DNA from 3 places in the Thalassotalea piscium genome. Region 1 is predicted to be linked to each of the others. Evidence: predicted binding sites of a transcription regulator. Region 1 holds the regulator's gene; each other region holds the start of a gene.
What was found. The regulator sigma-54, encoded in region 1, starts transcription at its own class of promoters, with help from an activator protein. The targets are predictions, from matches to a motif close to GTTGGCACGNNNNTNGNNT.
Positions count from the first base shown of each region.

Region 2: the regulator sigma-54 is predicted to act here: its motif matches at 5,123-5,141, upstream of glnK (P-II family nitrogen regulator).
Region 3: the regulator sigma-54 is predicted to act here: its motif matches at 4,040-4,058, upstream of glnA (glutamate--ammonia ligase).

Region 1 covers NZ_AP027362.1:589,273-596,980, reverse strand. Annotated here, with positions in the region: gene QUD79_RS02550 (calcium/sodium antiporter) at 287-1,267, shown strand; gene QUD79_RS02545 (KpsF/GutQ family sugar-phosphate isomerase) at 1,290-2,255, shown strand; gene kdsC (3-deoxy-manno-octulosonate-8-phosphatase KdsC) at 2,260-2,805, shown strand; gene lptC (LPS export ABC transporter periplasmic protein LptC) at 2,802-3,368, shown strand; gene lptA (lipopolysaccharide transport periplasmic protein LptA) at 3,385-3,864, shown strand; gene lptB (LPS export ABC transporter ATP-binding protein) at 3,874-4,599, shown strand; gene QUD79_RS02520 (RNA polymerase factor sigma-54) at 4,669-6,177, shown strand; gene hpf (ribosome hibernation promoting factor) at 6,206-6,493, shown strand; gene ptsN (PTS IIA-like nitrogen regulatory protein PtsN) at 6,526-6,978, shown strand; gene rapZ (RNase adapter RapZ) at 7,051-7,708, shown strand, end outside.
Region 2 covers NZ_AP027362.1:3,293,317-3,301,024, forward strand. Annotated here, with positions in the region: gene QUD79_RS14630 (aldose epimerase family protein) at 1-53, shown strand, start outside; gene argR (transcriptional regulator ArgR) at 50-520, opposite strand; gene mdh (malate dehydrogenase) at 669-1,604, opposite strand; gene argR (transcriptional regulator ArgR) at 1,864-2,337, shown strand; gene QUD79_RS14650 (Dyp-type peroxidase) at 2,366-3,304, opposite strand; gene QUD79_RS14655 (ammonium transporter) at 3,426-4,685, opposite strand; gene glnK (P-II family nitrogen regulator) at 4,694-5,032, opposite strand; gene QUD79_RS14665 (M16 family metallopeptidase) at 5,375-7,708, shown strand, end outside.
Region 3 covers NZ_AP027362.1:440,539-448,246, forward strand. Annotated here, with positions in the region: gene glnG (nitrogen regulation protein NR(I)) at 1-786, opposite strand, end outside; gene glnL (nitrogen regulation protein NR(II)) at 783-1,871, opposite strand; gene QUD79_RS01790 (DUF4124 domain-containing protein) at 1,939-2,466, opposite strand; gene glnA (glutamate--ammonia ligase) at 2,578-3,984, opposite strand; gene typA (translational GTPase TypA) at 4,283-6,103, shown strand; gene QUD79_RS01805 (hypothetical protein) at 6,457-6,642, shown strand; gene QUD79_RS01810 (hypothetical protein) at 6,669-6,827, shown strand; gene QUD79_RS01815 (DUF2959 domain-containing protein) at 7,330-7,708, opposite strand, start outside.

The DNA.
Region 1 (7,708 bases):
TTCAATGAAAAGAGTTACGAGGAACAACCCCATTACCTAATTCAGCCTTGTATAAACACCAAATAAATCGCTGTAAAAATGCACAGTAAGGTTCAACACCCCTAATATCTGCCGCAAAAATATACAGAAATGTTCAACATGCCTTAATTAACAAATAAAATTTTAATGTATATCCCCTTTATTCTCTTGAAGATTGACATATAATGACATTTCTTTGCCTACTAAAATTATTCATCTTATTTTGCTAACAACCAGCGACAATTTTGCTGTAATTTAGGAGTTGTTAATGCTTGTACAAATATTAATCTTATTATTGTCCCTTGTCGTTTTAGTTTGGAGCGCAGACAAGTTTGTTTTTGGCGCGTCTGCGCTTGCAAGAAATTGTGGCATATCGCCTATGATTATTGGTTTAACAATTGTAGCAATGGGCTCTTCTGCTCCTGAAATGATGATTTCTACAACGGCCTCGCTACAAGGCAATGTAAATACAGCAATTGGTAATGCAATAGGCTCAAACATTACAAATATTGCACTAGTATTAGGTATAACTGCATTACTACAACCATTGTCTGTTTCATCTTCAACAGTAAAGCGAGAAATTCCATTAATATTAGCTATCACAGCATTAGCTTACTTTATGCTAGCTGATAATTACTTTAGTTTTATCGAAGGCTTAATTTTAATGATTGGTTTTGTCGTTTATATTATGGCCTTATTAATAATAACCCTACGTAACTCCAAACAAAAAAAGCTTGATGACGCTTTATTAACTAGCGCTGAGCAAGATGTACCGGTAACTACCACACCTAATGCCATATTTTGGCTGATTATTGGCATGGTATTATTACCGCTTAGTGCTAAATATTTAGTTGATTCATCAGTGTTTATTGCCACTGCCTTTGGGGTAAGTGATTTAGTGATTGGATTAACTGTTATTGCTATTGGTACCAGTTTGCCTGAATTAGCAGCAAGCATTGTAAGTATTATTAAAAAAGAAGATGACTTAGCTATTGGTAATATTATTGGCTCTAACATTTTTAATATATTAGCGGTACTCTCATTAGCTGGCTTAATTGCCCCTGGTGACATAGATCATGATGTTTCCTTAAGAGATGCACCTTATATGCTTGGCGTTACCCTGTTATTATTCTTTCTTTGTTTTAGTAGACGTTTCGGTAACTTTAGAATTACACGCGTAAAAGGTTTTGTATTAATAATGACCTTTATTGCTTATCAAGTACTATTATTTAGTCAGTTAAAAGGGTAGTCAGTTAAGGCTAAACTAATTTATGAAAAACTTTAAACAACAAGCTCTCAATGTTATTCAAATAGAGCAAGAAGCAATAAATGAATTAACAAAGTTTATTGATGACAGTTTTACTAAAGCCTGCCAGTTAATGTTTGACTGTACAGGTCGCGTCATCGTTATTGGTATGGGAAAATCTGGCCATGTAGGTGGTAAAATCGCGGCTACTTTAGCAAGTACGGGCACTCCTGCGTTTTTTGTTCACCCGGGCGAAGCAAGCCATGGTGATTTAGGTATGATCACCAAAGATGATGTAGTTATGACTATTTCTAACTCTGGCGAAACCGGTGAAGTTTTAGCCATAATCCCAGTATTAAAACGTATAGGTGCTAAACTTATAGCCATGACTGGTAATAGTGACTCTACCCTAGCTAAGCTTTCCGATACCCATGTTTGTATAAAAGTCTCTCGTGAAGCCTGTCCTTTGGGTTTAGCTCCCACTTCCAGCACAACCGCAGCTTTAGTAATGGGTGATGCTATCGCAGTAAGTCTGTTGCACGCACGTGGTTTTACGGCTGATGACTTTGCACTCTCTCATCCAGGCGGTAGTTTAGGCAAGCGCCTTTTACTGCGTTTATCAGATATAATGCACACTGGCGATCGATTACCTGTTGTGCATCAAGATGCTAAAATTACCGACGCATTAATGGAGATGTCTTTAAAAGGGCTTGGTATGACTGCTGTTGTTAATGATAAAAATGAATTAATCGGCTTATTTACTGATGGTGATTTGCGCCGGATACTTGATGAAAAGGTAGATATTCACCACGACCAAATTCATTCCGTTATGACGAAAAAACCCAAAGTAGCTAGCGAAGAAATGTTAGCTGCTCAAGCGTTAAAAATAATGGAAGATAAGAAAATTAATGGACTAATTATTGTCAATGCAAGTAACCAACCTATTGGTGCAATGAATATGCACGATTTACTAAAATCAGGAGTACTTTAATACAATGAAAACACTCTATGGTGAAGTGAATCAAGCAATTATAGAAAAAGCAATAAATATCAAATTATTTGTGTGTGATATTGACGGTGTGTTTTCTGATGGACGCATTTATTTAGGTAATGATGGCGAAGAGCTTAAAGCATTTCATACAAAAGATGGTTATGGCATTAAAGCATTAGGTGCAAATGGCGTTGACGTGGCCGTTATCACTGGCCGACAATCAAACATTGTTCAGACCCGTATGACAGCACTTAATGTAAAACATATAGTGCAAGGTGAAGAAAATAAGTTGCCCGCGTTAAAAAAGATGTTAAGTGCCCTATCATTAAAACCTAATCAAGTGGCTTATATTGGCGACGATATGCCTGACTATGAATGTATGGCCTATGTTGGCTTAAGCATTGCTGTTAATGATGCACACCCCACTATTTTGAACCTTGCCGACTATACCACCACAATAAGAGGCGGCTTTGGTGCGGTAAGGGAATGTTGCGATTTAATAATGTTGAGCCAAAACACTTTACACTTTGCTACAGGCGCTAGTGTATGACACGGTTAACCGGCTTCGCCATCTGTTTTTTTATTCTAGCATTAGCTGCGTATGGCGTTGTTGACTGGCTTCAGTCAAAAACAAAAACAGAACAAGTGATCACTAATGAAATGACACCAGACTTTATTGCTGAGACCTTAAATAGTGACATATATAATGCTCAAGGTGAGCTAACATATATTATCGATGCGCAGCGTATGGAGCATTACGCAAACTTATCTGTAACCCACTTTGAATTTCCACAGTACACCCTTTTTACAAAAAATAGTGAAACACCTTGGAAACTAAAAGCTAATGAAGGGACTCTATATAGTAATAATCGCGTACGGCTACAAAATCGCGTAACATTAACGGCAACAGATCAATCAAGCTTAATACAAGAAATTCATGGTCGGTATTTAGAGTTAGATCTTAATACTAATATTATTAGTTCTGAGCAAACTATTATGATTGAAGGGAAAGACTTCACCATATATGGTTCAGGACTAATTGTAGACTTAAATACAAAACAAATGACGTTGACTGAACATGTACAAACCATTTTTAAAAGTATTAAAAACTAGCCTTATTATAGTAGGCATGAGCTCAGCATTAGTTTCGACAAGTTATGCTGACAAATTAGACTTAAAAAAAGAAATTAATATCGATGCTTCTCGACAGGCTGCTGATTTAAAAAATAAAATATTTAGCTATATCGATAATGTTGTGATCACTCAAGGCACGTTACGGATCAAAGCTGATTTAGTACAGGTGATCACTGACACCGAAACCGACGAAAAAACATATATAGCCAAAGGCAATCCTGCAACCTTTTCTCAAAAGCTTGATGACGGTACGCCCATATACTTACAAGCTAATGAAATTAAATATCAGCCTAGCCAAAATATCGTAGTAATTTCTGGTAACGCAGAATTGCGCCAAGAAGGAAGCAAAGTCAGTGGCAGTATAATTACTTACAATTTTGTCACGGAACAAGTCAGTGCCGATAGCGATGCGGATAGTGATGAAAATAATCGAGTAAAAACTGTATTACAACCCAAAGCGTTGGATAAAAATTAACTTATGGAAATATCAACTCTTTGTGCCACAAGCTTAGCGAAAGCTTATAAAGGCCGTAAAGTAGTAAAAAATGTAAGCTTGCAGGTTCAAGAAGGGCAAATTGTCGGTTTACTTGGACCAAATGGCGCAGGTAAAACAACATCGTTTTACATGATTGTAGGGTTAGTGCCTAATGATAGTGGCAGTATAATACTCAACGATGAAGATATCACCTTACTCCCTATGCACGAACGCGCACGAAAAGGTATTGGTTATTTACCTCAAGAGGCCTCAATCTTTCGAAAACTCACTGTACACGACAATATAATGGCCATTTTACAAACACGAAAAGAACTTTCTGAGATTGAACGTCAAGAAAAGCTTGAACATTTATTAGAAGAGTTCAATATTAACCACATAAAAGACAATTTAGGTATGAGTCTTTCAGGTGGCGAGCGGCGTCGTGTAGAAATTGCCCGTGCCTTGGCTGCTGATCCTAAGTTTATTTTACTTGATGAGCCTTTTGCAGGCGTTGACCCTATTTCAGTAGGAGACATTAAAAAAATTATTCTACACTTAAAACAACGAGGCATTGGTATATTAATTACAGACCATAATGTACGTGAAACTTTAGATGTATGTGAACACGCTTATATTGTAAGTCATGGCGAATTGATCGCAGAAGGGGATTCAAATCAAATACTGGCCAACCAAACAGTAAGAGATGTATACCTTGGTGAGCAATTCACGCTATAGTATATTCAAACTATAGTATTAGTTAATGCGATAAACGTTATTAATAATTAAAGGAACATAAGTATTTCGATGCGCCCTAGTCTGCAGCTCCGAATTGGACAACAACTTACAATGACTCCACAGTTGCAACAAGCAATAAGATTGTTGCAACTGTCGACCTTGGATCTTCAACAAGAAATACAAGAAGCGTTAGACAGTAATCCATTATTAGAAGTTGATGAATCTTCAAATTCAGATCAGGAAAGTAGTACAGATAATTTCGATGATGCTTTTTCTGCCTCTACAACTGAAACAAGTACGACTGATAATAATGATGGCAGTGAAGACTCTACACCAACGATAGACGAAATATCCACTACTGAGGCAATGGACAAAAACGAGATCCCTGAAGAATTAAATATAGACACAACATGGGATGAAAGTTTTAGTGCCGGTGTATCAAATACAGGCGTAGGTGTTGCGAGCGAAGATTACACATATCAGGGCGAAACTGTCGATTCAATTCAAGACCACCTGCGTTGGCAAATGGACTTAACTCCCTTCTCTGATACAGACCGCGCGATTGCCACAGCGATCATAGATGCTATTGATGACGCTGGCTATTTAACTGTTTCAGCTGAAGAAATATTAGAAAGTGTAGGCGCTGACGATCTAGAGCTAGATGAAGTAGAAGCCGTTATTAAACGGATTAATATGTTCGACCCTATAGGTGTAGGTGCACGTAGCATTTCTGATTGTTTAATTATTCAGCTTAATCAATTTGACAAATCAACACCCTGGCTAGAAGAAAGCAAATTAGTATTACGCGAGCATATCGATTTACTTGGTAGTCGTGATTATCGACAATTAATGCGTAAAACTCGCTTAAAAGAAGATCAGCTCCGTGAGGTTATCCGCTTAATTCAAACATTAGATCCTCGCCCCGGTGACAGTGTCATTAAAGGTGAAGACCAATACGTTATTCCTGATGTTTCCGTTGAGAAAAAAAATGGTCGTTGGGTTGTTGAGCTCAATCCTGATACTGCGCCTAAATTGTCAGTAAACCAGCAATATGCCTCAATGGCACGCTCTATGAAGTCCTCAACTGATAGCCAATTTATTAGATCAAACTTGCAAGAAGCCAAATGGTTTATTAAAAGTTTAGAGAGCCGCAACGACACGTTATTAAAAGTGTCTAACTGTATCGTGCAGCGCCAGCAAGGCTTTTTTGAACATGGACCTGAAGCGATGCGCCCCATGGTGCTAAACGATGTTGCAGAAGCTGTAGATATGCATGAATCTACAATTTCTCGCGTAACAACACAAAAATATATGCACACTCCTCGAGGCATATTTGAACTTAAGTTTTTCTTCTCTAGCCATGTAAGTACCGAAAACGGTGGCGAGTGCTCATCAACTGCAATTAGAGCATTGATTAAAAAACTTGTGGCTGCAGAAATACCAGCTAAACCGCTAAGTGACAGCAAAATGGCTGAACTACTCGCAGAGCAGGGTATTAATGTTGCACGAAGAACAATTGCAAAATACCGAGAGTCTTTATCTATTCCCCCTTCTAATCAACGTAAAAGTTTACTTTAAGTAAACGCAACAATAAGGATTGAATGTTATGCAAATTAATCTTACAGGTCATCATGTTGAAATTACCGAGGCATTACGTGAAAGCGTAAATACAAAATTCGCAAAATTAGAAAGACATTTTGATCAAATTCATAATGTTTACGTGGTGTTAACAGTAGAAAAGAATAGTCAAATAGCGGAGGCAACCGTTAACCTTAGCGGAACAGAAGTACATGCTAAAGCCGATAACGCGGATATGTATACTTCAATAGATCGACTCGTCGATAAACTAGATCGCCAAATATTAAAATATAAAGGCAAAATAACTCAACATTAACGCTATAAAATATAGCTAAGTAAACCGGTATCATGAAGTTACTTGAACTACTTAGCTTGAACTGCACTTTATGTGCAGTTCAAGCCACAAGTAAAAAGCGAATACTAGAAGTTATCTGTGATGCAGCTTCTAACGAACTTAACGACTCATCAACTTATGAATTATTAACAAGTTTGATGGCACGAGAAAAAATGGGTTCAACAGGGATAGGTAATGGTATAGCCATTCCTCACGGCCGATTAACTAATTCAAACAAAACTGTCGCAATAGTTGCCACTAGTGAACAACCGATAGAGTTCGACGCGATAGATAATAGACCTGTTGATATTTTTATTGCATTATTTGTTCCTGAGCAACAATGCGAAGAACATTTAGTGACATTACAAAATATCGCAGAGCTGTTTACCGACAAACAGCTTTGCAAACAAATTCGAAAGAGTACTACTGCGCAAGAAATGTTTGATTTAATTAAACAAGCCAGTTAATTTTTTAACACTATAGCCATTGATAGATAAACACTATTATTGGCTACACATTTTGCCAAATAAGGCTGAAAAATGAAATTAACCATTGTGAGTGGTCGCTCAGGTTCAGGTAAAAGTGTCGCACTACGCGTACTTGAAGATTTAGGCTATTACTGTGTTGACAATATCCCCGTAAATTTACTACCGGCGTTAACACATACCGTAATAAATGATTATGAAACAGTCGCAGTCAGCTTAGATGTTCGAAACTTACCTAACGACCCAGCTGACGTTTCTGAAATACTTGATTACCTGCCCACAACTGTTGAACTAAATATTCTTTATTTAGATGCTGATGACTCTGATTTAATTAAACGCTTTAGCGAAACTCGCCGATTACACCCATTAATTAGACAAAACATTGCCTTAGATCAGGCACTAATTTTAGAGAAAAAGTTACTAGAGCCTATATCTAGTCGCGCTCATTTATACATAAATACCAGCCAGTTAACCCCTCACCAACTCGCAGATTTGGTAAGAGAGCGAATTTTAGGTAAAAAAACTGGCACTATGGTTGTTGTGTTTGAGTCATTCGGATTTAAGCACGGCGTACCTCAAGATGCAGACTATGTATTTGACGCTCGCTTTTTACCAAACCCTTTTTGGGAAAAGGAGCTTAAAACTTATACCGGGTTAGATCAGCCAGTCAAAGATTTCCTTTCATCTCAACCAATAGTGACTAAATTCGTCT
Region 2 (7,708 bases), 1.2 Mb from region 1:
CATTTTATAGTAAAACACGTTATCAATTCGATACGATAAAACCAAAAGCTTAACCTAAGCCTAGCTTCTTACGGATATCTATTGTAATTTCCGCAATTTTATTAATATCAGATGGCGCAATAAAAATAGTATCGTCACCTGCTAATGTGCCTAAAATACCAGCAGATTCACCTAAACTATCAAGCATACGTGAAATTAATGGTGCGCCGCCGATACCTGTTTTAACAATAATTTGCATGTTGTTATGCTTCACACTCATAACAACTGACTCGATCGCTTGTTTTGATCTTGGAATAGCTAGCTCGTCGGGAAGAATATAAACCACTTCATTGTTGGTATTTCGCATTTTAACGGCACCAAGCTTAGACAATAAACGTGATATTTTTGCTTGCGACATATTAGCAAAGCCCTGCTCTGCTAATGCATCAGCTAATTGTCCTTGAGAGCCATAACATTGTTCGTGCAACAACGCTTTAAATGCGAAAACTAATTCCGCTTCATTTTTTTTACGCGTAGAGATCATTATCAAAAGCCAATAACTGTTAATTCAGCCTGATTTTACCGAGTTAGTAGGTAATATCCTAGTGATTTTATTTTTCAAATAATTTTTAATTAATAAAAAACCGCCCTTTAGACGGTTTTAATACTAATTGAAAAAGGTAGTAGATTTAGCCGTTGATAAAATCAACACCTTCTTTAATGTCAGCATTAAGTGTTGCTAGCATGTCATTTTTTGCTTTTTCTTCAAATGCACTTAATTTACCGTAAGATAAAATTTCTTCAACACCGTTTTTACCTAAACGCACAGGGTGTGCAAAATAAGAAGCGTCGCCGCCTTCTACCTCAACATAGGCATAATCAACAACACTTTCGCCCTGTAAACCTTTAACTAAAGACATACAAAAACGTGCCGCTGCTGCGCCCATTGATAAAGTGGCTGAACCACCACCGGCTTTAGCATTAACCACTTCAGTGCCCGCGTTTTGAATGCGTGGAGTTAAGGCTGCAACTTCTTCATCAGTAAATTCAACACCTTCAACTTGTGATAATAAAGGTAAGATAGTAGTACCTGAATGACCACCTATAACCGGTACACTTGTTTTTGCTACGTCTAATCCTTTTAATTCCGCAACAAAAGCTTCGCTTCGAATAACATCTAATGTGGTAACACCAAAAACGCGAGCAGCGTCATAAGTGCCTGCTTTTTTAAATACTTCAGCAACAATAGGTACTGTGCCATTTACAGGGTTAGTAATTACACCCACCAATGCCTTAGGACAGTTTGCAGCAATACCTTCAGCTAACGTTTTAATGATACCCGCGTTAACAGCAAATAAATCAGCTCTGTCCATTCCTGGCTTACGAGGCATACCTGCTGGAATAATAACAATATCGGCACCGGTTAACGCTTCAGCTAATGCATCAGCACCATACCCTGCAACTTTAACAGCAGTAGGTATGTGTGATAAATCTACAGCAACACCAGGTACAACGGGTGCAACATCATATAATGATAATTCAGAACCTGCTGGTAATTGAGTTTTTAAGAGTAATGATAACGCTTGACCGATACCGCCTGCGGCACCTAAGACTGCTACTTTCATGGGTTGTCTCCAAAATTTGAGTAAATACGTAAATTTTTGCTGCCCAAAAGATATAGTATCAAGCACCAAAAAACAATTATTATTCATCTGTTATGGCATACAAGGATACCGTATAATTGAATTATTAAAATAATACTATGGTATTATAGCAGGACATTTAAGCAGGTTAGATATACGATTGTAATTCTATAGCGATTAAAAAATTATTCTCGTGCTCTATTTAAGCCTGTCTCATCTAAATTAATAATTAGTGAGTTTTATGACAGTACAACAAAAACAAGAAGCTTTAGTACAAGCCTTTAAAGACCTGCTAAAACAAGAGCATTTTGGCTCTCAGGGTGAAATAGTTGACGCATTAAAAAACGAAGGATTTGATAATATTAGTCAATCTAAAGTTTCGCGTATGCTCAGTAAGTTTGGCGCTGTTCGCACACGTAATGCACGCCAAGATATGGTGTATTGCTTGCCTGCAGAGCTTGGTGTACCAACAGCAAAAAGTCCGCTGAAACAGCTGGTATTAGATATTGAACATAACGACGTTATGATAATTATTCGTACAAGCCCAGGCGCAGCACAGTTAATCGCAAGACTATTAGATAGTTTAAGTAAAAATGATGGTGTGCTTGGCACAATAGCTGGCGATGATACTATTTTTATCGCTCCGACCAAGGTAGCTGAAATTAAGCAAACTATTGCACAACTCGAATTATTATTTTCTAAAAATCTGACGTAACATATAGACCCTAAGGCTTAGGGTCGAGTTAACTATCATCTTCAACTTTCATTAATTCTGCCAATATATTTAAACTTGGCGCAAAAAAAGCAGCACCTGTTTCAGCTTGCGTGTATTTAAGCATATGGTCAAAATTACCATTTTCGTCACCTATTATCATACTTTTCAGCATCAGGTTGAAAGGCTCCGGTGAACGACAGTATGAAACAAAAAATAACCCCTGCAATTTCATATCGCCATAAGGCATACTTTGTCTTAAAATTTCTATGCTTTCTCCCTGCTCATTTTTCAAACTTGTTCGTTTAGTATGAGAAGTATGAGGTTTATTTTCTGAGGTATATTCTTCGTTATCAACTTTAGTACGGGCGAAGACATCCTCTTGCTCTTTGACTTCGAGTGTATTCCAATGATTTAAATTATGGCGATAGCGCTGAATATGTAAATAACTACCACTAGAGAACCTGTCATCGTCTTCAGCATGGACAAGTGCAACATCTCTGCGGTGTCGCCCTTTTGGGTTCTCTGTTCCATCAACAAATCCTGTTAGGTCTCGGCCATCAAGAAATCGAAAACCTCTAATTTGCTCAACTAAATCTACACTGTCAGCCAGTAATGCACAGACTTTACCCGCAACAATATGATTAACGTCTGCGCGGTCACTTCTTACTTCAATATATAAGTCGTAATTCACTGCTGGTGCTATACGATCGTCGCAAGAGACTTCACTAAAAGGCTGTAAATATTTCGGTCTAGCTTGTGGGAAAAGTTCGTCCCAATAGTTTGAACCAATAGCAATTACACCGGTTAAGTTACTTTCTGAAAACCGATCTGCATACTTATCAAATAACGCTGGAAGTCGCGATAATGCTTGACGAATATAGTCATTATTATCATCCAATACATTAAATAATAAATAGTACCCGTGTAAGCTCGGCTCTGCGCAAATACCAAATTGTTCTCTAGCCATTTACAGCTCCTAAAACTAATGCATTACTGCTAATTAGGGTAATTTTACACATTTTTCAACAATTGACAGTAACTGTTTAATTTAAAATAGAAACCTTAACGACGAAAGGGCATAAAATAGGTTACGTAAACTCTGGGTATGCCTCTAAACCACAGTCAGACTTATCAACACCTTCGTATTCTTCCTCTTCACTTACTCTGATCCCCATGGTAACTTTTAGTAACAACCAAACGCTATAGCTTGCAATAAATACCCATGCGAATATGGTGACTGCACCAATAATTTGGCCACTAAAAGTAGCCACTTTATTAGTTATTGGCACAATTAATAAACCAAACAACCCTACGACACCATGAACAGAAATAGCGCCAACAGGATCATCAATTCTTAAGCGATCTAAACCAATAATAGAGACAATAACTAAAAGCCCACCTAGTGCGCCAAACAAGGTTGCTTGCAATGGCGAAGGCGTAGATGGTTCAGCCGTAATTGCAACTAACCCCGCTAACGCACCGTTCAATACCATGGTTAAATCAGCTTTTTTAAATAAAGTTTTGGCTAATATTAATGCTGCTAGTGCACCACCTGCGGCTGCAGCATTAGTATTTACAAACACCGCAGCAATGGTATTAGCGTTGCCAATATCACTTAATTTCAATACTGAACCACCATTAAAACCAAACCAGCCCATCCATAAAATAAATGTTCCTAGTGTCGCTAATGGTAGATTAGCGCCTGGAATAGCATTCACTTTCCCGTTTGCACTATACTTACCATTTCTTGCTCCAAGTAATAATACACCAGACAGCGCAGCTGAAGCACCAGCAAGATGAACAACACCTGAACCCGCAAAATCGGAAAAGCCAAGCTCACTCAATTTATAAAGCCCAAAAACGGTATTATTTCCCCATGTCCAGCTCCCTTCTATCGGATAAATAACTGCTGTTAATACCGCCGTAAAAATTAAGAATGCCCATAGTTTCATTCGCTCAGCGACTGCACCGGATACTATCGACATCGCGGTAGCAACAAAAACCACTTGAAAGAAGAAATCAGATGCTTGTGAATATATAGCATCTCCAGTAAATCCACCTTCACGTTGGCCAAACTGATGTAACGTAGCTTCAAGATCTATCATCGTAATATTATTAAGAAAATAGCCTCCATCGTACATAAGTTCGTAACCACAAGCTAAATACATAGTGCATGAAATAGCATAAAGTGCGACATTCTTAGTGAGAATTTCAGTAGTGTTTTTTGAACGAACCAAACCAGCTTCCAACATTGAGAAACCAGCAGCCATCCACATGACCAAAGCGCCGCAAACAAGAAAATAAAAGGTATCAAGTGCATACTGAAGGTGAAAGATATTTTGTTCCATAACGCCCCCTATAGTGCAGCTAAGTCAGTTTCGCCAGTACGAATACGCAAAGCTTGCTCAAGATTTACGACAAATATTTTTCCATCACCTATTTTACCTGTATAAGCCGATTGAGTTATTGCCAAAATTAAACGTTCAACAGCATCATCTTTTACAGCGATCTCTAATTTTACTTTAGGCAAAAAATCAATTTGATATTCAGCTCCTCGGTAAAGCTCTGTATGGCCTTTTTGTCGGCCAAAACCTTTAACTTCACTGACAGTTAAGCCCTCAACCCCAACTGAAGAAATTGCCTCCCTAACGTCATCAAGTTTAAAGGGTTTAATAATTGCGCTTATTAATTTCATTGATAATCCTTATTAATTATTTAACTGAGGGTCTGTTGATCTTTCAGTTTATAGCAGAGCCTAAAAAGAAAGAGCACCAGACCCTAAGCTAATCAATCAACATGCCAAAATATTTTAACTTTAAATAATAAGAACTTAAGTATTTTACTACTAAGTATAATTTCGAGGTTGCACTTTATTAGTGCTTAAAATGTCTAGCTATGAGCAGATATAGTGCACGCCTAAAAAAGCTTAAAAGAGTATAGATGTATAATATTAAGCAATAAGTACCAAGAGTGCTTAACAGAGCATTAACAAATTTGGTAGAGTATGTCCGTCTTAAACATAAATCAGGAACATAAGATGTTAAATCGATGGATAAAGCAGCCAAGCATAGTAGCAGCTGCGGCATTAATGCTAACTACGTCAGCATATAGCGGCGCAGCAAATGCTGAAAATAAAATAATGAAGGTAACGGAAGTTGAAGGCATCAGTGAGTATAAACTCGCTAATGGTCTTCAAGTATTATTGTTTCCTGATCAAACCAAAGAAACCGTTACAGTAAATGTTACTTATCACGTAGGCTCTAAGCACGAAAACTACGGTGAAACAGGCATGGCACATTTACTTGAGCATTTAGTATTTAAAGGCACGCCAAAACATAAAGACATTCCAGCAGAATTAAGCTCTCATGGTGCTAGACCTAACGGTACAACATGGACTGACCGAACTAATTACTTTGAAACATTTGCAGCAACTGAAAAAAACATTGATTGGGCTTTAGATATGGAAGCCGATCGTATGGTCAATTCGTTTATTGCTAAAAAAGACTTAGACAGTGAAATGACGGTTGTACGAAATGAATTTGAACGTGGTGAAAATAATCCTTTTAGAATTACTTTACAACGCTCAATGGCCGCTGCCTATGAGTGGCATAATTATGGAAAATCAACCATTGGAGCACGCGCTGACTTAGAGAATGTGCCAATTGATCGATTACAAGCCTTCTACCGTAAATATTATCAACCAGATAACGCAACACTTATTGTTGCGGGGAAATTTGATAGTAAAGAAATTCTGAAAAAAATTAATCAAACATTTGGTGAAATTGCCAAGCCAACACGCGTCATTAATCCACTCTATACGCAAGAGCCAGCACAAGATGGTGAAAGAGAAGTTACCGTGCGCCGAGTGGGTGACATTAAACTGTTAACTGCTTTATATCATGTACCAGCAGGCTCTCATCCTGACTTTGCAGCAATAGACGTATTAAATGAAGTGCTCTCTGCCACGCCAAACGGCCGTTTACACAAAGCAGTTGTTGAGAATAAGTTTGCTACCAGTACCGCAGGCTTCAACTTTCAATGGCAAGAGCCAGGAGTGGCTATTTTTGTCGCTCAAGTTGATAAAGATAACAACCTTGCAGATACGAAGAAATCTCTACTTAGTACATTAGAAGGTATCAACACAGCTCCAATTACTGAAGAAGAAGTTGAAAGAGCAAAGCGTACTTTATTAAAAAATATAAACTTATCGTTTAATTCTTCAGAAGGCGTAGCGCTTAACCTAAGTGAATGGTTAGGAATGGGCGATTGGCGCTTACTGTTTTTAAATAGAGATCGTTTAGAGAAGGTAACTGTTGAAGATGTACAACGTGTAGCAACAGCATATTTTGTTCAAAACAATCGTACTTTAGGCAAGTTTATTCCTGCTGAAAATCCAGAGCGTGTTGAAATACCTCAAGTTGAAGATGTAAGTAAAATGCTTGAAGGCTATAAAGGTAGAGAACAAGTTGCACAGGGAGAAGCATTTGACCCTTCTCATGACAATATTGATCAGCGCACAGCAGTATTAACACTAGAAAGTGGTGTTAAAGTTGCTTTATTACCTAAGAAAACTCGTGGTGAATCTGTAGTTGTTAGCTTAAATCTGCAAATGGGTGATGAAAAATCGCTATATGGACTAAACACTGTTGGAAGTGCTGTAGGTGCGTTGTTAATGCGCGGTAGTAAAAACTATACCCGAGAGCAGCTAAAAGAAGCTTTTGATAAGCTTGAATCGCAAGTTCGTGTTGGTGGTGGAAGCGAAAATGCTTACGCATCTATCAATACGACGAAAGCAAACTTGAACGAAACGCTGAAGTTAGTCGCTGAAGTATTACAACAACCAGCCTTTACTGAAAAAGAATTTGATTTATATAAAAGTGAATTAAAGGTAGCAATAGAACAGCAATTACAAGATCCACAGTCGATTGCATTTAGAGCTTACGCACGTCATCAAAGCCCATATCCAAAAGGACACCCAAACTACACACCAACCTATGAAGAAGCTTTGGCTGATTTAGAGTCATTAACATTAGATCAAGTAAAAGACTTTCATCAGAAGTTTTACGGTGCAAACCAAATGCAGGTGACTGTTACTGGTGATTTTGATCAAAAACTTATTACTAAAACATTAGAAGAGATCACTTCAAACTGGCAAAGTAAGGCGACTTATAAACGTGTAGCAAGCCCTTATAAAGCATTAACAGTAGAAGCTTTAAACTTTGACACTCCAGACAAAGAAAATGCGACTTTTGTTGCGTCAGCAAGCTTGCCTGTTGGTGAAAACCATAAAGATGCACCAGCCTTAACACTAGGCAATTATATGCTAGGTGGTGGCTTCTTAAATAGTCGCTTAGCTACACGCTTACGCCAA
Region 3 (7,708 bases), 150 kb from region 1:
AAATTGCCCGTCAGACAACACCCTAAGTAATCGCGTTTGTATATCTAACGGCATATCACCTATTTCATCTAAAAATAATGTGCCATTATGAGCTTGTTCAAAACGCCCATGTCTTACAGAGTTTGCGCCAGTGAAAGCTCCTTTTTCATGGCCAAACAATTCAGACTCAATCAAATCTTTAGGTATAGCGGCCATATTAAGCTGGATAAAGGGGGATGCAGACCTTGGGCTATGCATATGTAACGCATGCGCTACTAGTTCTTTACCCGTACCAGACTCACCATTTATTAACACACTAATACTAGATCGAGACAAACGACCAATAGCACGAAATACCTCTTGCATAGACGGGGCTTCGCCAATTATACCAACGGAAGACGGGGTTGCTATCTGTTGTTTGTTATTGGTGCTTGTTTCACTGGCATGAATGAGCGCGCGTTGAATTAGAGCAAGCGCATCATCAATATCAAAGGGTTTAGGCAAATATTCAAACGCGCCACCCTGATATGCGTTAACCGCGCTTTCTAAATCAGAGTGCGCAGTCATGATAATGGTAGGTATATCAGGGTATTGTTGGTTAACTTTATTTAATAGCGCCATACCGTCCATATTGGGCATTCGAATATCAGAAATAATAATATCAGGCTGATCATGAACAAGGGCGGTGAGAACATTGTCAGCACTATCGAAAGATGCACTGGTAATATTTGCACTAGATAATGCTTTTTCTAGCACCCATCTGATTGAGCTATCATCATCAACAATCCATACTTGCTCATTGTTCATAAACTTGCCTCGTTGATAATTGGAAGTAATATTTCAAATTCGGTATAACCTGGCTTACTTGAGTAAGATAACTTACCACCGTGTTGGTGAATGAGTGTTTGAGAAATGGATAAGCCTAAACCGGTACCATTCGTTTTCCCCGATACCATAGGATAAAACAAGGTATCTCTGATTTTGGTTGGAATACCAGGCCCGTTGTCAATTATACAAATACTTGCACATAACTTTATACGCTTACCATTAATCGTTTTATTAGTAGCTGCACGTGTTTTTAATGTTATGGTACCATTGTGTTCAAGGGCTTGAATTGCATTGTTTACGATGTTTAAAAGCGCTTGTTGAAGTTTATCATCGTCAAAAGTGACTTCAGGTAATGACGGATCATAATCGCGCACAAAACTAATGCCTTCATTATTGTCAAAGCGAACAACATTATAAATTTTTTCTAAAACAGAATGAATATTGTGCTGGGTCATGTTGGGTAATTGGTTTGGCCCTAACAGTCTATCGACAAGGTTGGTTAAGCGATCGGCCTGCTCAATGATCATCTCTGTATATTCTTGTTGCGATTGGGTAAGCTCTTTACTTAATAACTGCGCTGCACCTCTTAAACCACCAAGGGGGTTTTTAATTTCATGTGCAAGCCCTCTAATTAAATCACGAGCAGACTCCCACTGTTGGTGCTGAAATGCTTCCGCATTAATATTTTTCTGCTGATCAATTTGCTTAAGCTCTAATAATATATGTGGCAAGTCTTCAAAGGTAACGGCTGAAGCCATTAACTCAATCGTTATTTTATAGTTTACAAATAGCTCTAATATAACATCGCTGTCGCTAAACTCTTGGCCAGATAGCAGCAGTTGGTTAAGTCGCTCTTGCTTGATTGGATCATTAATAAATAAATTTGCTAGTGGCTGATTATAGAGCTTATTAAAGCTTCTAATTAATAAAGCCTCAGCGGCAGGGTTTGCATACTGAATGGCTAGATTTTGGTCAAGCACAAGAACAGCAGTTACCAATTGATTAGGTATTCTCTGTTGATAGGCTAATTTAATTTGTTTAACGCTTTTAGTATCGCTCAACACCAAACCTCTATGCACCATTATGGTGCGTTATGAATTTTTAGTTTACTTGTTTAGCGTAAAAAAATCACTAATTTGCTTTAATCACCGACGCTCTATGCATATAAAAGGTGATTGGTGTTGATGATGCAATAATCTTGCCTTTATCATCGAGCAAGTTCATTTGAATTTGATGCTCACCACGCTCTATGTCTCGTAGTACAAACATAGAGTGAGATTGAGGTTCTAGGTAGGGTTTTCCGTCGATCAATAAACTAATTTTTAAGCCTCTTTTGAAAATAGGCTTTATGCGACCTGAGACATAAACAGAGCCCGTATTGTCACGAATTGTAGCGTTATTAACGGGTTGAATAATTTCTACTTCATAGTTACTTTCAACTACCTTTGGTGTTATATCTAAAATAGAAGTATCGATAGAAGAGTTCGATATATTAGGGTTTTGAACAGTAACTTCTTCGGCACCAGGCTTAGGGCTATCTGAATAAACTAATATGCCTTCGGCATTACGCCAAACATAAACTTTAGTTGACCCTGCATCAACTTCTGCGCAAAACGCAGAAAAGATTGCAATAAAAATAAATCGAGTAAAAAGAGTCAATTAATAAACATCCTTGCATAGCCGTGGTTATAATTTATCTAATATTGCTTATTATAGCCACAAAAAAAGCTCAACTAAGTGAGCTTTTTGTTAATTCGTAACTAAAACGCTTTATAAACTGTAGTACATATCAAATTCTACAGGGTGAGTTGTCATGTTTAGTAAGTTAACATCGTCACGCTTCAAGTTGATATATGCATCAATCATGTCATCGTCCATTACGCCACCAGCAGTTAAAAAGTCCCTGTCAGCTTCAAGTGCATCTAATGCATCGCCAAGTGATATGGCTACTTGTGGAATTTGAGCTGCTTCCTCTGCAGGAAGGTCATAAAGATCTTTGTCCATAGCATCGCCAGGATGGATCTTATTTTTAATACCATCAAGTCCTGCCATTAATAGCGCAGTAAAGGCTAAGTATGGATTTGCTGTTGGATCTGGAAAGCGCGCTTCTATTCGAGTGGCTTTAGGCGATGGTACAATTGGAATACGAATTGATGCGCTACGGTTACGTGCAGAATAAGCAAGCATAACCGGTGCTTCAAAATGAGGTACTAAGCGTTTATATGAGTTGGTAGAAGGATTAGTAAACGCATTTAATGCTTTTGCATGTTTAATAATACCGCCAATGTAATACAGTGCTGTTTCAGATAAACCACCATATTTATCACCAGAAAATAAATTTACGCCATCTTTAGCTAAAGACATATGTACATGCATTCCTGAACCGTTATCACCAACTAAAGGCTTAGGCATAAATGTTGCTGTTTTACCGTAGGCATGAGCAACGTTATGAACAACATATTTATAAATTTGTACTTCGTCAGCTTTTTTAACCATAGTGTTAAAGCGGCAAGCTATTTCATTTTGTCCTGCTGTAGCAACTTCATGGTGATGCGCTTCTACCACTAAGCCCATTTCTTCCATTACCAAGCACATAGCTGAACGCAAGTCTTGAGAAGAGTCAACCGGTGCTACAGGGAAGTATCCACCTTTTACGCCAGGACGGTGGCCTGTGTTTCCTTCAGCATACGTAGTACCTGAATTCCACGCGGCTTCTTTATCATCAATTTTGTAAAATGAACCACTCATGTCAGTATGAAAACGAACATCATCAAATACAAAGAACTCAGGCTCTGGTCCAACTAATACTGTATCAGCAATGCCGGTAGAACGAAGGTACTCTTCTGCGCGATGTGCAACAGAACGTGGGTCACGGCTATAGCCTTGCATAGTTGCTGGCTCTAAAATGTCACAGCGAATATTTAACGTAACTTCTTCTGTAAAAGGGTCTAACACAGCTGTGGAAGGGTCAGGCATTAACACCATGTCTGATTCGTTTATACCTTTCCAGCCAGCGATAGAAGAACCATCGAACATTTTTCCATCTTCAAAAAAGTCTTCATTAACTTGGTGGTAAGGAAGAGAAAGGTGTTGCTCTTTACCTATTGAATCAGTAAAACGTAGGTCAATAAATTTGACGTCATTTTCTTTAATTAGATCTAATACCGCTTGTGACATATTGTCTCTCCACTTAGGTTATTCTTTGCATTGTAAAGTATTCTTACGCAGAGTATAGCGAATATTGTGCCAATAATGAAAACCTTGGTATATAAGGGAATGATGATAATCAATCCATTGGTTTGCACCTAAATGGTGCGGTAAATGGATCATTTAAGTGCATTTAAAGAGGTTAAACCCTAGGCAACTAACGATAACAATAATGAATAAAATAACGGCTGATATAAATTGTTGCTATATTTATAAGAGTATTTACTGTATAATACGCGCCCAATTATAGCCCTATTGAGCAAAGCTTGTGTTAGAGAAATTACGTAATGTTGCGATTATCGCCCACGTTGATCATGGTAAAACTACCCTAGTCGATAAATTATTAAGTCAGTCCGGTACGCTAGATGCTAGAAGCGGTCTTGAAGAACGTACAATGGATTCAAACGACATTGAAAAAGAACGTGGTATTACCATATTAGCTAAGAACACAGCTATTAACTGGAATGACTACCGTGTAAATATTGTAGATACTCCAGGTCATGCTGACTTTGGTGGCGAAGTTGAACGTGTTATGTCAATGGTAGATTCAGTATTGTTGATTGTTGACGCTCAAGAAGGTCCAATGCCGCAAACGCGATTTGTAACTAAAAAAGCATTCGCCCAAGGTTTAAAACCAATTGTTGTTATTAATAAAATTGACAAGCCAAGTGCTCGTCCAGCTTGGGTTATGGATCAAGTTTTCGATTTATTCGATAACTTAGGCGCCACTGATGACCAACTCGACTTTAAAGTTGTTTATGCGTCGGCCATTAACGGTTGGGCATCTACAGAAGAAGGTGTTGTTGGCACAGACATGACACCATTGTTTCAAACGATTATTGATGAAGTACCTGCCCCAAATGCTGATGCGGAAGGTGCATTTCAAATGCAAATTTCACAATTAGACTATAGCTCTTATCTTGGTGTTATTGGTGTTGGCCGTATTACTCGTGGTTCAGTAAAGCCTAACCAACAAGTTACAGTGCAAGGCGCTAATGGTAAAATGCATAACGGCAAAGTAGGTAAAGTGTTTGGCTACTTAGGCTTAGAGCGTCATGAAAGTGAAATCGCTCATGCAGGTGATATTATTGCAATAACAGGTTTAGGTGAATTAAAAATCTCAGATACGATCTGCTGTCCTAATGAAATTGCTCCATTACCACCATTATCGGTTGATGAGCCAACCATTAATATGACGTTTCAAGTAAATACCTCACCATTTTGCGGTCAAGAAGGTAAATTTGTAACTTCTCGCAATATTAAAGACCGTTTAGACAAAGAATTAGTTCATAACGTTGCATTACGTGTTGAGCAATTAGATGATGCCGATAAATTTAAAGTATCAGGTCGTGGTGAACTTCATTTAGGTATTCTAATTGAAAATATGCGACGTGAAGGTTTTGAATTAGCCGTTTCACGTCCAGAAGTAATTATTCGTGAAGTAGACGGACAGCTTGAAGAACCTTACGAATCTGTAACGATTGATGTTGAAGAGCAGCATCAAGGCCCAATTATGGAAAAAATGGGTGTTCGCAAAGCAGAGCTAACTGATATGGCACCTGATGGAAAAGGCCGTATTCGTATGGACTTTATCATGCCAAGCCGAGGCTTAATTGGTTTTCAAACTGAATTTATGACATTAACCTCTGGTTCAGGTTTGATCTATCATACGTTCCTAGAATATGGGCCTCATAAAGGCGGTGACATTGGTCAACGCTTGAACGGTGTAATGATTGCTAACGCAACAGGTAAAGCGTTAACTAATGCTTTATTTAACTTACAATCACGTGGTCGTTTGTTTATAGGGCATGGTGTTGATGTTTATGAAGGTCAAATTATTGGTATTCATAACCGTGATAACGATTTAACGGTAAACGCATTAAAAGGTAAGCAGTTAACCAACGTTCGTTCATCAGGTACTGATGAAGCACAAACATTAACTCCACCTATTGTTATGTCGCTTGAACAAGCACTAGAGTTCATTGATAACGACGAACTAGTTGAAGTTACGCCTGAAAGCATTCGAATTCGTAAAAAGTTCTTGAAAGAGAGTGATCGTAAACGTGAAGGCCGCGCAGCTAAAAAATAGTTAACGCGCTAAGTTTATTAAGTAAAACGCCGCTTTAATTAAAGCGGCGTTTTTTTATTTAATTATATTGGGTGAGATATTGCCCCCTAAATTGTAAGACATCTCTCAACCTTCTGTCAGTTATGCTATTCAGTTATTAATATTTATCAAATCCTATTTCTTTAACCATATGTTATATAATCTTTTTTTCTGTTTTTAAATCCTGTACTGCTTTTTGCTTTCGTAAACATTTATTCACTCACTAGCCGACTTTATTAGTAGTGATAGACTGCCCTTAATGCTGTGATAATTAATTTAATCAATTTTCAATGTGATTTACGATTATATTAATTTGGACTATCACGAGGAAAGGAATGATGGATCACCCTAAAGTAGAGCGCTTAAATAGTTTGTTCGAAAAAATGCTCTCTAATAACGCAAATAGTGTTGAACAACATGAGTTAACTGCTTTATACCAAGAATATATCAATGATGGGCGTGATACCAATAGCGGCAGCTATCAGCGAAAAAATACAAGAGCAGAAGTTAAAGCTAAATAACTAAATATAATAAGAGCGTATGGATTATGTCTCCCGAGCAATTAAAACAGCTGCAAAAGTTAAGTCAATTATTCGAAGAGGGCTCTGCAGGCTCTGAACAAATAAAAGAGCTTTCTGAACTTTTAGCAGAAGTTAATCATATACATGAAGAGTTAAGCGCTATACCCAAACAAGCTTCAATTTAAACTTTGAAGCAATTTGAGTATAGCTAGGGCGTGTTTATTTTTGTTGTACATTTTTGCAGCGATTTATTTGGTGTTTATACAGGGCTGAACTTATGTAATGGGGTTGTTTCCCATAAATAAGTAAAAACACCGTAGAAAAACCAAAGAGGCGCTGTTCTACGGATACGTTTAAACATGATTTACTTTTTGTTGCCTACATGGAAGTAGGTACTTAGCGTGAGCAGGACGCGGAAGCTGTGCCTACATGGAAGTAGGTACTTAGCGTGAGCAGGACGCGGAAGCTGTGCCTACATGGAAGTAGGTACTTAGCGTGAGCAGGACGCGAAGATGTGCCCACATGGAAGTAGGTACTTAGCGTGAGCAGGACGCTGAAGCTGTCTAGCTCATTTATGTAGAATAACTACACTTTACTCGCTACGCCTCAATTAAATCATGTTTAACTCGTACAAAATTTATACTCGAAAGATCAACACGCCCTAATATAAAACGACTTAATATAGGACTACTGAGCCTTTAATGTGTTAATAAACGCTTGCGAGTCGTCAATTGAGTTGTTCATTTCTTTAATTAATACGTCAATATCACGCTTTATCGATTGGTATTCACCTTTTAAAGCACCCACCGCTTGCGCATTTAAATTATGTTTTAAATACAGCATATTATCTTTTAGAGCGGTTAGTACGGGCGCCATTTTTTTCTCAGCACTTTGCATGGCAATAATCACCTTACGATAATTACGCTGCGTTTGTCGTAATTTACTTTGGCTTTGGCGCTTAAGCGATGCGTTTGAGTATTGCTCAATTTCATCTTGCCACTCATCAAATAATGCTTCAGCTACATTTTCAATGGCATCAATCCGATCAGAAACATCTTTTGCCGCT